DNA from 3 places in the Actinomadura sp. 3N508 genome. Region 1 is predicted to be linked to each of the others. Evidence: riboswitches for the same ligand, from Rfam matches in the RefSeq annotation. Region 1 holds a riboswitch; each other region holds the start of a gene.
The links. A riboswitch is a leader RNA that binds a small molecule or an ion and turns the genes downstream of it on or off. The one in region 1 is predicted to bind cobalamin.
Positions count from the first base shown of each region.

Region 2: linked by a shared signal. The riboswitch ahead of metE (5-methyltetrahydropteroyltriglutamate--homocysteine S-methyltransferase) and the one ahead of ACH34S_RS12715 (ABC transporter substrate-binding protein) in region 1 are both predicted to bind cobalamin.
Region 3: linked by a shared signal. The riboswitch ahead of ACH34S_RS10615 (ribonucleoside-diphosphate reductase subunit alpha) and the one ahead of ACH34S_RS12715 (ABC transporter substrate-binding protein) in region 1 are both predicted to bind cobalamin.

Region 1 covers NZ_JBIRAX010000003.1:298,792-302,060, forward strand. Annotated here, with positions in the region: gene ACH34S_RS12710 (RidA family protein) at 223-633, opposite strand; cobalamin riboswitch at 1,119-1,243, shown strand; gene ACH34S_RS12715 (ABC transporter substrate-binding protein) at 1,306-2,220, shown strand; gene ACH34S_RS12720 (FecCD family ABC transporter permease) at 2,369-3,269, shown strand, end outside.
Region 2 covers NZ_JBIRAX010000010.1:383,131-386,399, reverse strand. Annotated here, with positions in the region: gene ACH34S_RS32155 (hypothetical protein) at 1-451, shown strand, start outside; gene ACH34S_RS32150 (hypothetical protein) at 570-1,082, shown strand; cobalamin riboswitch at 1,081-1,293, shown strand; gene metE (5-methyltetrahydropteroyltriglutamate--homocysteine S-methyltransferase) at 1,395-3,269, shown strand, end outside.
Region 3 covers NZ_JBIRAX010000002.1:946,269-949,537, forward strand. Annotated here, with positions in the region: gene ACH34S_RS10615 (ribonucleoside-diphosphate reductase subunit alpha) at 1-1,266, opposite strand, end outside; cobalamin riboswitch at 1,416-1,580, opposite strand; gene ACH34S_RS10620 (hypothetical protein) at 1,755-2,471, shown strand; gene ACH34S_RS10625 (YcnI family protein) at 2,582-3,269, shown strand, end outside.

The DNA.
Region 1 (3,269 bases):
ACGGCCCCGGGCTTCAACAAGGACCGGTACGAAGATCGCAACACGGTGGAGCGGGCTACCGGGAAGCTCAGCTAGTTCAGAGCCGTCGCTACCCGCTACGACAAGCGCGGGCAGGGCTATCTCGGCATCGTCACCGCTGCCGCCCTCCTCGTTTGGCTCCGATCGCAACCGGAGCCAAACCCGGGCGGGGCGGTTGGTCCTCGGCAGGGACGGCTCGTCGGCTCAGGAATCGAGCACGGCGGCGATGGCTTCGATCTCTACGAGCTGGCCGTCATAGCCGAGCACGGTGACACCCATCAATGTGCTGGGCACGTCATGGTCGCCGAACGCCTCCCGGACGACCTCCCATGCGGTCACCAGGTCCTCCTGCCGCTGGGAGGCAACGAGAACGCGGGTGCTGATGACATCGTGCAGAGACGCGCCGGAGTCCGTCAGAGCGGTCCGCATGTTCTCCACGGCCTTGGCCGCCTGCCCCGCGAAGTCCCCGAGCGCCGCAGTGGAACCGTCCTCGTTCAGTGGGCATGCTCCGGCCAGGAAGATCAGCCGTGACTCGGCCGGGGCCGTGGCCGCGTAGGCGTACTCGGCAACATCGGACAGGGAGGCGGAGCGGATCAATGTGACGGCACGCGGCACGGGCTTCCTTTCGCAGCAGTTCCGGGTCATTCACGACCTTCTCAAAGCTCGGCTCCGCGTTCGACACATTTTTCTGGCCCGTCGACTCCCGCGATGGAGCACGGCCGTCGGCCGCCCGATGGATCTCACGTGCTCGAAGAGACACCCCTGATGCGTGGCGTCACGGGAAGGCACCCGCCATGCCGATGCTGTGGGCACTCTCGGCAGGCGCCTGCGCGTCCGGCCGCTTGCCGACGACCGCATCCGGCTGCGAGCCCTGGTCGGCAAGCCGTCGAGCAAGGCCGTTCCTCGACAACGTGCTGCAAGCCGTCGCGACGGCGTGGGCGGGGATCGTGGCGGTGACGGAGGTCGCCAAGGCGGTGACGTGCGCGGTGTGGCGGTCGGGCCGTGGAGGGTGGCGGAGTCTTACGGAGCGTTAGTGGGAGCTCACTCCGTATCGGGCGGGTAGTGAATTATCGCGCTCCGAGCAGGACGAATCCGGATTCGGCGGCTGATACCGTTGCGGTGCTGCGCGCGAGGAGCGAAATCCGGTGTGAATCCGGTGCTGTCCCGCAACTGTGGTGCCCGAAAGGGCCGAGCCAGGTCGCCTCCCGCGCGTCGACGATTTTCGACCTCGTGGAAGGGCGATCCGTCATGAACGGGCCGCGGCTTCCCTGTAGCCAGGAGGCTTCAGTGAGACCCGTACGTTCCCTCGTCGTGGTGATGGCGGCCTGCGTCGTCACACTCGCCGGTGCATGTGGCGGCGACGACGGCACCACCAAGACGTCAGGCGCGAAGACCGTCACCGTTCAGGCCGCCAACGGCGCGGTGCAGGTTCCGGCCGATCCGAAGCGGATCGTGTCACTCTCCCCCACGCACACCGAGACGCTGTTCGCGATCGGCGCCGGGCCGCAGGTCGTGGCGGTGGACGACTACTCGAACGTCCCGGCGAACGCGCCCCGCACGAAGCTGTCCGGCTTCAAGCCGAACGCCGAAGCGATCATCGCGTACAAGCCCGATCTCGTCGTCCTGTCCGATGACCTGAACGGCATCGTGAAGGCGCTGGAGAAGGTCAAGGTCCCCGTTCTGCTGGAGCCCGCGGCGACCAAGCTGGACGAGGCGTACGACGAGATCAACGATCTCGGCCTGGCGACCGGACATGCCGCGGAGGCGAAGAAGGTCGTCGACGGCATGCGGACCGAGATAGCGAAGACCGTCGCCGCGTCGTCCAAGGCGAAGGGGCTCACGTACTACCACGAGCTCGACAACCAGCTGCACTCCGTAACGTCCCAGACCTTCGTCGGCCAGGTGTACGGGCTGTTCGGGCTCCGCAACATCGCGGACGCGGCGGACAAGGCGTCCGGCGGGTACCCGCAGCTGTCCCGCGAATACCTCCTCAAGCAGGACCCGGACCTGATCTTCCTGGCCGACACCAAGTGCTGCGGGCAGAACGCCGCCACGGTCGCGAAGCGGCCCGGCTGGCCGGACCTGGACGCGGTCAAGAACAAGGGCGTGGTCGAGCTCGACGACGACGTCGCCTCCCGGTGGGGGCCGCGCCTGCCCGAGTTCGCGAAGGCGATCGGCGCCGCGGTGCAGAAGACCCAGTGATCACTGCCCTGATGGACGTTCGCTCGTGAGCCTTCGGCGCCGCCGTTCCGGAGTCGTCCCGGCCGACCGGCTTCCGGCCGGGACGTCCCCGGACGTCCGCGAGGACGTCCGGGGACGTGGTGGTTCGCTCCGGCGGGGGGCGTACTCGGTGCCGCGGCAGCAGGCGCGGTTGCGAGTGGTGCCGCTCGGGGTGGCGGTGGCGCTGCTGGCGGCGACCCTCCTGGCGGGGGTGCTGGTCGGGTCGGCGGGGCTGCCCGTCGGCGGAGTGCTGAAGGCGCTGGCCGACCGGCTGCCGTTCGTGGACGTCGACTCCGGGCTCGCCGTGATCGACGAGAACGTGCTGTTCGAGCTGCGGGTGCCGAGGGCGCTGATGGCGGCGCTGGTGGGCGGGATGCTCGCGCTGGCGGGGGCCGGGTATCAGGGGGTGTTCCGCAACCCGCTCGCCGATCCGTATCTGCTGGGCGCGGCGGGCGGTGCCGGGGTCGGGGCGACCCTGGTGATCGCGCTGGTGCCGGGCGACCCGGGGTACGGGGTGCCGCTGGCGGCGTTCGTCGGCGCGATCTCCGGGGTGTTCATGGCGTACGCGCTGGGCAACACGGCGGGGCGCGGGAACGGGATGGCGAATCTGGTGCTGGCGGGGGTCGCGGTGTCGACGTTCCTCTCGGCGGTGCAGACGTTCGTCCAGCAGCTGAAGACCGAGGAGCTGCAGCGGATCTTCTCGTGGATCCTCGGCGGCGTCGGGTCGGCGGACTGGCACCAGCTCGCCATGGTCGCCCCGTATGCGCTGGTGTCGACCGTGGTGCTGCTGGTGCACGGGCGGCTGCTGGACGTGCTGAGCGTCGGCGACGAGGAGGCGGCGGCGCTGGGGCTGTCGGCGGCGCGGGTGCGGCTGACGGTGCTGATGGCGGCGTCGCTGGCGACGGCGTGCGCGGTCGCGGTGAGCGGGCTGATCGGGTTCGTCGGGATCGTGGTGCCGCATATCGTGCGGCGGCTGGCGGGCGGTTCGTACCGGATCGTGCTGCCGCTGTCGCTGCTCGGCGGCGCGGCGT
Region 2 (3,269 bases), on a different contig from region 1:
CGACGAGCACCTCCGCTACCGCCGCTACCTCAAACTCCTGGAAGAAGTCACCGAAACGGACGAGATCCAGCTGGTGACCACCGTTCTACGCGACCAGGACGAGACGATGGCCGAGTCAGCGGTCAACCACCACCTGGGACGCCGCGCAGCCCAGCTGCTCACCGACCCGGCATTCACCACCTGGGCCCAGGCCCTCGCCACAGCGATCACAGACCGCCCCTTCCTCACCCGCCGTCTGCACGAGTGGACGCTGCTCAGAACGATCGCGCTAGACGAACCATGGACCGCCCAAGACCTCACCACAGCTTCCGACTGGTTCCAGCGCACGGCCTCGTCGTCACAGTTCATCACCTCGCACCACGCCCTCAGCCTGCTCGCTGAGCAGGGACGAACCCGCCGTGTCCGCAACACGGCAAACCGCCGACTGAATCAGCCAAAGCAGCCACGTTGACTTGATCCACAGGTCTCGACAATTCCTCAGAGGACGACCTGTGCGAAGTGTCTAGCGGTCGAGGAGGCGCCCTGTGCGCTCATCGATGACGCAGCGGGCGCCCATTTAGGTTGGGGCCATGACGACTCTTGCTCAGCTTCGTAAGACCGCCCTCTCGTATCCCGAGACCGTCGAGCAAGCCACCGACTCGGGGAGCGTCGTATTCACCGTGGGCGAGAAGCCGTTCGCGTCGATGGGCAAGGACAAGCTGGTGGAGCTCCGGCTTCCTGCGTCTGATGTGGAGGATGTTCTTGCCGCGCATCCTTCGGCGGAGGCGTTGGGCCGCGGCGGTGTGCGTGTGCCGATCGGGGACATCAATGGGCAGCAGCTCAATCACTGGGTTCGGCTTGCCTGGCTTTCGCAGGCGCCGGAGGGGTTGGCGGCTCGGGTGGCTGCTGGGGGTTCTGCCAGGCCAGGTGAGGTCGGTGATTTGCCGAAGGGCATTGGTGGGCCTGCCACTCGGGCGCTGGTCGGGGGCGGTATCACCTCGCTCAGGCAGGTTGCTGATCTGAGCGATGCCGAGCTGCTGGCCATGCATGGGGTTGGGCCGAAGGCGGTTCGGATTCTTCGTGAGGCGCTAGGCCGCCGGTAGACTCCGGATTGCGGATGGTTCACTCGGTTTTTCCGAGTGTCGTAAGAGGGAACCCGGTGCGAATCCGGGACTGCCCCGCAGCGGTGAGTGGGAACGACCGCCGTCATCACGCACTGGGCCGCATGGCCTGGGAAGCGATGGCCAGTAGGACGCTTCTTCCGGGAAGCGGTGCCCACGAGTCCGAAGACCTGCCTCCGCCCGCGCGCCGGCCGGTGCGCGGTGATCTGCGGCCTCGCGGGAAGGTCTGCGGCGTACGTTCCGTCGTGCGCACCTCCCCGCGCGTCCGCCTATGGCAGAGCGAGGGAAGCCGCCATGAACACGACGATCCTCGGATACCCCCGAATCGGGCCGCGCCGGGAGCTGAAGTTCGCCACCGAGGACTTCTGGGCCGGACGCATCGACGCCGACGCCCTCAACGCGCAGGGCGCAGAGCTGCGTGCGGCTGTATGGACCAGCCTGCGCGACGCCGGTCTGGACGCGATCCCGTCCAACACCTTCTCCTTCTATGACCAGGTGCTCGACACGAGTGTGCTGGTCGACGCCGTCCCCGACCGGTACCGCCGGCTGAAGGGGTTCGACCGGTACTTCGCGATGGCGCGCGGTGTGCAGGACGTCCCGCCGCTGGAAATGACGAAGTGGTTCGACACGAACTACCACTACATCGTCCCCGAGCTGGGGCCGGACACGCGGTTCCGGCTGGCGGACGGCTCCGCCGCCAAGCCGCTGGTCGAGTACCGGGAGGCCAAGGCGCTCGGGATCGAGACTCGGCCGGTGCTCGTCGGGCCGCTCAGCTATCTGCTGCTCGCCAAGCCCGCGGAGGGGGCGCCCCGCGACTTCCGGACGCTCGATCTTCTCGACGGGCTCGTCGACGTTTACGCCGAGGTGCTGGAGCGGCTCGCCGGGTCGGGGGCCGAGTGGGTTCAGCTGGACGAGCCCGTGCTCGTCGCCGATCGCAGCGAGGAGGAGATCGCGGCGCTCGCTCGCGCGTACGCGCGGCTGGGGCGGCTGACGAGCAGGCCGCGGCTGATGGTCGCCACGTACTTCGGCACGATCGGTGCGGACGCGCTGCGCGCCCTGGCCGGGAGCCGCGTCGAGGCGGTCGGGCTGGACTTCGTGGCCGGGCCCGACAACCTCGACGTTCTCGCGTCGGTGGGTGGGCTACCGCGCAAGACGCTTGTCGCGGGCGTCGTGGACGGCCGGAACGTGTGGCGTGCCGACCAGCGGCGGGCGAAGGCCACCTGCGCGGCTCTGCTCGGGCTCGTCGATCAGGTTGTGGTGAGCACCTCCTGCTCGCTGCTGCACGTGCCGATCGATCTGGACGCCGAGACCGCGCTGGATCCGGGCGTTCGGGAGCGGCTGGCGTTCGCGCGGCAGAAGGTCGAGGAGGTCGTCGCGATCGGGCGGACGCTGAGGGAAGATGTTCCGGCCCCGGTCGAGGAGTCGGCGCCCCCTGCGAAGGTCGATCGTGGCGTTCGGGAGCGGCTCGAAGCCCTGGGCGACGGGGCGGCCAGGCGTGGTGATCGGGATGTTCGGTTCGCCGTGCAGCGGGACGAGCTCGGGCTGCCCGCGCTGGCGACGACGACGGTCGGCTCGTTCCCGCAGACCCCCGAGATCCGCCGGGCCCGCGCCGACTATCGCGCCGGACGCGTCACCGCCGACGTTTACACGCGGACCATGAAGGACGAGATCGCCCGCGTCATCGCGCTGCAGGAGGACCTCGGCCTGGACGTTCTCGTCCACGGCGAGCCCGAGCGCAACGACATGGTGCAGTACTTCGCCGAGCAGCTCGACGGGTACGCCGCCACCCAGTACGGGTGGGTGCAGTCGTACGGGTCGCGGTACGTCCGGCCGCCGATCCTGCACAGCGACGTGGCGCGGCCGCGGCCGATGACGGTCGAGTGGGCGACGTACGCGCAGTCGCTCACCAGCAAGCCCGTCAAGGGCATGCTGACCGGGCCCGTCACCATGCTGGCCTGGTCGTTCGTGCGGGACGACCAGCCGCTCGCCGACACCGCCCGGCAGCTCGCGCTCGCGCTGCGGGACGAGATCGCCGACCTGGAGGCGGCCGGGATCCGCGTCATCCAGGTGGACGAGCCCGCGCTGCGCGAACTGCTGCCGCTGCGGGAGGCCGGACGTCCGGACTACATGGAGTGGGCCGTCGGCGCGTTCCACCTCGCGACCTCGGGC
Region 3 (3,269 bases), on a different contig from region 1:
ACCCGGTTCAAGGGTCTGGTTGCAGGAGCGGTTGGCGGCGTCCTTGAACGTCATCCATCCGTTGCCCGTCTCGGCGAGCGTCCGCATCATCCGCCCGTAGAGCTTGCGGGCCGGGAGCTGCCGGACGAACCGTCCCGCCTTCTCCGCCGCCCGGTACGCCTCGTCGAACGCGTCGCCCCACAGGTCCGCCAGCTCGGGGACCTCCTTCGGGTCGAACAGCGACCATGTCCCGTCCTGCTCGACGCGGCGCATGAACTCGTCCGGGATCCAGTTGGCGAGGTTGAGGTTGTGGGCGCGGCGCGCGTCCTCGCCCGTGTTGTCGCGCAGCTCCAGGAACTCCTCGACGTCGGCGTGCCACGGCTCCAGGTACACGCACGCCGCGCCCTTCCGGCGCCCGCCCTGGTTGACGGCCGCGACGGACGAGTCGAGCGTCCGCAGCCACGGGACGATCCCGTTCGAGTGGCCGTTCGTGCCGCGGATCAGCGAGCCTCGGGAGCGGACCTTCGTCCAGGAGATCCCGATGCCGCCCGCGTACTTGCTGAGCCGCGCCACCTGCCCGTACCGCTCGTAGATCGACTCCAGCTCGTCGCGCGGCGAGTCGAGCAGGAAGCAGGACGAGAGCTGCGGGCGGCGGGCGGCGGAGTTGAAGAGCGTTGGTGAGCTGGGCAGATACGAGAGGGTGCTCAGCAGCGCGTACAGATCGGCGGCCTCGTCGACGGAGTCGGCCAAGCCGCACGCCACGCGCAGGAGGAAGTGCTGCGGACGTTCGAGGACGAGCCTCGATCGCGGATGCCTCAGCAGGTAGCGGTCATAGAGCGTCCGGAGGCCGAAGTACTCGAAGCGGTCGTCGGCGGACGGGTCGATGAGGGCGTTGAGCACGGACGCGTTGGCGGCGACGAACGCGGCCGGAGCGTCCGCGAGGAGACCCTCCCGGTGCGCGGTGGCGACCGATTCGGCGAACGTCCGGACCCCGGCGGACGTCGCCTCGTCCCGTATCCGCAGCCCGAGCAGGCGCGCCGCGACCTTGGAATATCCGGGTTCGGAAGGAACCAGCGCGCTCGCCTCACCGATGGCCAGATCGCGCAGCACCGCCGCCGCGTCCGGGCCGTCCATCCCTTCCCCCGTGCGGACGGCGGCCAGCACCCGCCCCGGCTCGACGTCCGGCACCCCGTCGCAGGCGGCCTCGACTTCGGCGGCGACGGCCGCGGCGGCCTGCGCGAACGCCGTCGTGCGCGGCTCCACCGGTACGGCCAGGTCCTGTGTCACGTGCTCTCTCCCCTCGCAGCCGCCCCGCGGACGGCATGCGAACGGGACACGAGCGGCCCGACCGATGGGCACACCGCGCTCCGCCCCCGGCCCACCCGCGAAGCCTGGACGTGTCGATCCGAGGGGCGACCCCGGATCATCGTGCGGGCAGGTCTTCGGACTCGCGGGCACCGCGCCTTCCCGGAACCGGACGAAGGCGCGTCCTACTGGCCGTCGCTTCCCAGGCCGGTGGATTCCGGCCCAGTGCGTGAATACGGCGGTCGTTCCCACTCACCGCTGCGGGGCAGTCCCGGACTCGCACCGGGTTCCCTCTTGCGACGCCCCCGCCGACGAAACGGCGCCGCCGACCAGCGGCGGGGGCGAACCAGCACGGGATTGAACCCTACATGTAGTTGACGATCTTTGCACAACCCCAAGATGTTGGGCGTGTCAGAAAGGGCACGGGGCGACTATCCGGACGCCGGATGTGGTGGGACGATGGTCACGCCATGTCCCCGCGTCCCCCGCAACCGGGCTTCCGAACCGCGCGCGCGGTGGTGTTCGCCACCGTGTGCGTCACGCTGGCGACCGCCGGGCACGTCCTCGCATCGGGGACGGTGATCCCCATCTGGGCGGTCCTGACGGGGTTCGTGGCCGTGCTGGGCGTGACGCACGTGCTGGCGGGCCACGAACGGTCATTGGCGACGATCCTCGGCGGCCTTCTGGGCGGCCAGTTCGCGCTGCACGCGCTCTTCACGAGCGCCACCGACCCGGTCAACCCGCCCTTCGCGTCTCTGCAAGACCCGGCCGCGCGCGCCGCGGCCCTGCACCAAGCCGGGATGCACGACACCGCCGGCCCGGGCGCGGCGATGGTGGGCTCGGACATCCTGCTGCCCGTCACGCAGCTCACCGGCGGCGCGACGATGACGCTCGCGCACACCGTCGCCGCGCTGGTCGCGGCATGGTGGCTGCGCCGCGGGGAGCGGGCCGCGTGGTCGCTGGCCCGGCGGGTCGCGGGCGCGGCCGACCGGTCGATCCGGCTGGTCTGGCTGCTGCTGCTCGCGTTCCTCACCACCGAACCCGCCGCGGCCCCGCCGCGCATCACCGCCGCCGCACCGGCGACGGCCGCCCTCATGGCGATCGGCCGGACGCTGCGGCATCAGGTCGTCCGGCGGGGTCCCCCGCCGCGTTCGAGGGCGCTCGCCCGCACACTTCCTTCCAGCTGACCTGCGGGCCTGCGGGCCTGCTGACCCGCTGAGCGAGCGCCGTACGTCACCGGACGCCGACCCCGGCGCTTCCGGAATTTCCCGTACGTAGACTCGAACGGAAACCCGCCATGCCTTCTCTTTCTCATGCCCGCCCGTCCGGCGCCACCGCCCGCAGGCTGGGCGCCGTCGCAGGCCTTGCCGCCGTGTCCGTGCTCGGCCTGGCCACCGCCGCGTCCGCGCACGTCACCGTCAACCCGAAGACCGCCGAGCAGGGGACGTACGCCAAGGTGGCGTTCCGCGTGCCGAACGAGCGCGACAACGCGTCCACCACCAAGCTGGTGGTGCACCTGCCGGCCGACCGTCCGCTGTCGTCGGTGTCGGTCCGGCCCGTCCCCGGCTGGACGGTGAAGGCCGAGAAGACCAAGCTCGCGACCCCGATCAAGACCGAGGGCGGCGAGCAGACCGAGGCCGTCACCAGGATCACCTGGTCCGGCGGCAAGATCGACCCCGGCACCTTCCAGGAGTTCGACGTCTCCATGGGACGGCTGCCGGCCGACACCGGAGAACTGATGTTCAAAGCCGACCAGACATACTCGAACGGCGAGGTCGTGAAGTGGGACCAGCCGCCGGCCGCCGAGGGGGCGGCCGAACCCGAGCACCCGGCGCCCGTGCTCAAGCTGGTCCCGAAGGGCCAGGGCCAGCAGTCCGCGGTCGGGCTGACCGCGACCACGCAGGGCAAGTCGGCCGCCACGGTGTCCGCCGATGACGGCACCGCACGGCTGCTCGGCGGGGTCGGCATCGCCGTCGGCGTCCTCG